2 regions of the Bacillus nitratireducens genome follow, and region 1 is predicted to be linked to the other one. Evidence: riboswitches for the same ligand, from Rfam matches in the RefSeq annotation. Region 1 holds a riboswitch; the other holds the start of a gene.
The links. A riboswitch is a leader RNA that binds a small molecule or an ion and turns the genes downstream of it on or off. The one in region 1 is predicted to bind thiamine pyrophosphate.
Positions count from the first base shown of each region.

Region 1 (2,481 bases):
AGTCTGGCACATATAACATGAAGATGGATTCTTTCTATATCGATGGAGTGATTGAAGAAATATGTGAACAGCTTTCAGCGGAGATAGAGAAAAAAGAACTGAGTGTGCACAAACATATATGTCCAGCAGAAGTGATTGGGAATCAAAATAGAATTGAACAAGTAATTGTGAATTTTATTACGAATGCAATACGTTATACACCAAAAAAAGAAGATATTATTATTTCCACAATAGACGGGAAGGATCATATAAAAGTATGTATTGAAAATAAAGGTGCTCACATTGAAGAAGAACAATTAGATAAAATTTGGGATCGTTTTTATCGCGTGGATGCGGCAAGGAAACGCTCACAAGGTGGAACAGGGCTTGGTCTTGCAATTTCAAAGAATATTTTAGAATTGCACGATGCTGAATATGGGGTGAAGAATACCGAAGGTGGTGTGTTATTTTACTTCTATTTACCGAAAAAAGCGTAGACAATACTATCTACGCTTTTTTAATTTATTTTCATATTATCTTTACCTAATCTTTATTTTGGAGCAGTATAATTTGAATAGAAAATGAGGTTATGTAAGGAGTCGATGAACCGTGCATAGCAATTGGCTAAGTATAATGGTATTTATTTTCTTTTGTGCATTTATTGTATTTTTAATTGATATTACGATATGAAAAAAAAGAGCGCTAATTAAGCGCCCTTTTTTTGTGTATTCATTTGATAAGCACCGATGCTTTTGAATAAGCGTGGTGAAGTTGTAAATAAAAGAATTAGTAATACAGTACATAGTATGAAAGAACCGATCATGGTACTGCCGTTTACAATTAATGAATATAGCACAGCTGATTGTCCTTTCGGTGCATATTGTCCCCAGAAAATAATACCAGCGATAAAATGACAGAAATAGCGTGCAAAGCTACCGACAAATGTTGCAATGATAATGTAAACGAGTGCTTTTTTTCCTTTGTTTTGTTTTGGTTTATCTTTTCGACTACCAAAACTTGAATGCTCTGCATTACTGTTGTCTGAGGCAAGTGCTTTTTGAATTGGACGATAGAATAAACCAGCAAAGCCGATAAAGGCAAAGGCAATGAAGTACTCAATGAATGCTTGAACTGGTGTTAGAATGTAAGCATCGCCTACGACAATTTGTAAAAGCCCCCAAATTAAGCCTCCTAAGAAAGCCCTTTTGAAGCCCCAGCGGTATGCGATAATAAAAATAGGAATCATAGCAAATGAGATGGAACCGCCTGTTGGAAGTTTAATTGATAATGGTAGAATGTCGATAATCAAGGCGAAGGCTGCAAGAATAGCAGATTCGATCATCGCTTGTAAATTGGTGTTACGCATGTTGTCTCCCCCTATATCCAAGTTGCACAAAAAAGAACATTATCATAGGAGGATACGAAATACGTAAATAAAAAAAGAGGTGTGTATTTCGGACGTTTGCACAATTCCTGCGTTAGCATTAACTAACAGGTTCAAAGGGTCGGAACGAATTGTTCCCTCTCAGCGGTAAGGCTCCCCCTGTGATAACGAGATTCTTTATTTGCTATTGTTCATTGTAAGCGAAATGGATGAGAATGGCAAATGAATACCGTATGACAATTATTGAAATAGAATTGTAGCGAAATGTTAATAAATATGAAGCAAAAGGGTATAGTCCAATTGAAATAGAGTATGATATAATTTTTTTGAAAATAATTATCATTCTCTTCTGAGGGGGAAGGTTATGAGCTTAGTAGATATTAAAATTGGTGAGAAAGTGTTAGTAAAAAGTATTCAGTCTTTAGATCAGTTATTAAAGCGTAGACTAGCTGCTTTCGGTCTTGCGGAAGGAAGCGAACTTCGCTTGAAACAGAAAGCGATGTTTAAAGGTCCTTGTACATTGGAGTGTCGTGGACAGTTAATTAGTATTCGTCATTGTGACGCGAAAATGATAAAGGTGGAATTAGCGTGAATAAGGTTGCTTTGCTAGGGAATCCGAATACAGGGAAAACATCATTATTTAATGCACTTACTGGTTCTTATGAGTATGTAGGGAACTGGAGCGGTGTAACAGTAGAAAAGAAGGTTGGTAAATTAAAAGATAAGCAAGGAACATTAATTGATTTACCAGGCGTGTATGATTTGAATCCAGTTTCACGCGATGAAGGTGTTGTTACGAATTTTCTACTCACAGACGAATTTCATCATATGTTAAATATAGTGGATTCTTCGCAATTCGAGCGAAATATGCATTTAACATTGCAATTACTTGAATTTGGTAAGCCCGTTTCAATTGGTTTAAATATGGTTGATGTGGCAAAGCAAAGAGGAATTGTGATTAATGTAAAACGGTTATCAGAAATATTAGGTGTAACAGTCGTTCCTGTCATCGCAAGAACCGGAAAAGGCTGTGAAGAATTACTTACTACTCTTCATGAAGAGAAACAAAAAGAGAAAAAGCCATTCATTATTTCATATGGTGTACAAATGGATGAAGG
Region 1 is NZ_JAUMJO010000003.1:70,939-73,419, forward strand. It holds gene Q3V31_RS12180 (sensor histidine kinase) at 1-476, shown strand, start outside; gene thiT (energy-coupled thiamine transporter ThiT) at 686-1,345, opposite strand; TPP riboswitch at 1,432-1,533, opposite strand; gene Q3V31_RS12190 (FeoA family protein) at 1,728-1,955, shown strand; gene feoB (ferrous iron transport protein B) at 1,952-2,481, shown strand, end outside.

Region 2 (2,481 bases), on a different contig from region 1:
AAGTACCTACCGTTTCTACTACTTGTACTTGTGTACCATTTTGTAACGAACCAAGTAGAGAGCTACTTGTACTAGCGTTGCTACGTACATTTAATTTTGGTGTTGCAACAGTATAAGAAGGTGAACCTTGTACAGCTACACCTTTTACTAGAGGTATGGATCCATTAGATACAAAGTTTTTTTGTACGTATCCAATTTGACCGTTATGTAATATTTTGTACCAATCCCCTTGTTCACCTTGAATGGTAATGAATTGACCATTTGGTAATATATCTAGAATAGAAGACTCTGTATTAGGTTCAGAGCGAACGTTTAATGCGTTTGCATTTACGATATATTGATTCTTTGATTGAACATTTTTTTTGAATAGAATTGCATCTTTTTTTATGTAGCCTGTTTTGTTGTTAACAGATACTTTATACCAATCTTGAGTTGTCTCAAGAATAGTAACCGGGCTATTAAATCGAATGTTGTCAATTATTGCACTGTCTGCATGGTTATTTTGATGTAGTGCAACGTTGTCAATTTTTACATATCCAGTTTTTACTTTAGATGGTTGCTTAGCAGCAGCTGTTTGTATATTGGATTCTCCCATAGAAGGAAGTAAAGAAGCAATTGCGATAGTAGTGGCTGTTAAAGCTGTAGCTTTCATATTCATGTAATAAAGACCTCCTCTAGTTGTATAGTTGTAATTTTATTATAGTATAAAGATATAATATATTGGTCGTATTCACATAAATGTAATATGAAATCAATAAAAATAATGTTAGAAGAGAGGTTCGTAAATAAACATTGTATATATCATTTGTGGGATCGCATTTATATTTGTTAAACACATTAATATTTAATGGATAATTAAGAAAATTAAAACAGTTGATGATGTCTTATTACAGTGTTATACTGACAGTGATAATTTTATAGTTTGCTAGGAGAGCTGGTGTTGCCAGCTGAGAGTAGGCCGTAAGCCTTTGATCCTTTTCATTACCTGATCTAGATTATGCTAGCGTAGGGAAGCAATTCGGACACTAACAATGAGTCCCCGTTTCTTTGCGTATAGAAACGGGGCTTTTTTATTTGAAAATTTCATATTGAAACCACTAGGGGTGCTTGATGTGCTGAGAGAGGAATAATCCTTAACCCTTACAGACCTGATCTAGGTAATACTAGCGAAGGGAAGTGGACAACGAATAAATGTATAATTTTATTTGCTGTAACCACTTCTTATATAGAAGTGGTTTTTTATTTAGATACATATATCGGAAGGGGAAATAGAAATGAAATTTTGCGATAGATTATTAGAAACTGTACAACCAGTTTGGGAGATGAGTCATAATCATCCGTTTGTAGTAGGTATGGGGGATGGCACGTTAGAAAAAGATAAGTTTCAGTATTATATTATTCAAGATTATTTATATTTGTTAGATTATGCAAAGCTATATGCCATCGGTGTTGTAAAGGCAACAAATCCACAAGTAATGGGGAAATTTGCTGAACAAATTGATGGAATATTAAATGGAGAAATGACGATCCATAAACAGTATGCAAAAAGACTTGGAATTTCTATAGAGGAGATAGAGTCAGCAAAACCATCTGCTAAAAATTTAGCTTATACAAATTACATGATGTCTGTATCTCAAAATGGCACACTTGCGGAATTAATAGCAGCACTTCTTCCGTGTATGTGGAGCTACTGGGAGATTGGAAAGCGTTTAAATGATATTCCTGGAGCAAGAGATCATGAGTTCTTTGGTGAGTGGATTCAAGGATATAGTTCTGAAGAATACGGTAACCTTTGTATTTGGTTAATAGATTTATTAAATGAAATGGCAGTTGGAAAGTCTGAAAAAGAGCTAGATCGATTAGAGGAGATTTTCCTATATTCCAGTCGATTTGAATATTTATTCTGGGATATGTCCTATCGTAAGGAGATGTGGGGATTTGAGGAGCAAGAACATACTACAGTTTCATAATGTTTCTTTTCATTATGATGAGAAACCAATCATCAATGAATTAAATGCTTCTATACAAGATAAAGAGTTTGTAAGTATTATCGGACCGAGTGGATGCGGGAAAAGTACTTTATTTCGCCTTATTACAGGTTTAGAAGAAGCAAGTACTGGACAGATAGAGCTGACAGAAACAAAGAGCCACCCTGTAGGGTATATGCCCCAAAAAGATATGCTCTTGCCGTGGAGGACGATTATTGAGAATGCTGCCCTGCCGCTAGAGTGCCAAGGTGTGCAGAAAAAAGAAGCGCAAGTAAAAGCGAAAGAACTGTTACATAAATTTGGGTTACAAGGATACGAGGCGAAATATCCGAAAGATTTATCTGGTGGTATGAGACAACGTGTATCTTTTATCCGAACTTTATTAACGGGCGGGGAGATATTATTGTTAGATGAACCGTTTAGCGCATTGGACGCTTTAACGAAGGCATCTTTGCAAGAATGGTTGTTTGAACAATGGAAAGAGTGGGAAAAA
Region 2 is NZ_JAUMJO010000006.1:262,005-264,485, reverse strand. It holds gene Q3V31_RS23295 (SH3 domain-containing protein) at 1-658, opposite strand, end outside; TPP riboswitch at 918-1,029, shown strand; TPP riboswitch at 1,090-1,192, shown strand; gene tenA (thiaminase II) at 1,275-1,970, shown strand; gene Q3V31_RS23285 (ABC transporter ATP-binding protein) at 1,939-2,481, shown strand, end outside.
Region 2: it holds a riboswitch for thiamine pyrophosphate, as region 1 does, so the genes downstream of both, tenA (thiaminase II) here and thiT (energy-coupled thiamine transporter ThiT) in region 1, are expected to answer to the same signal.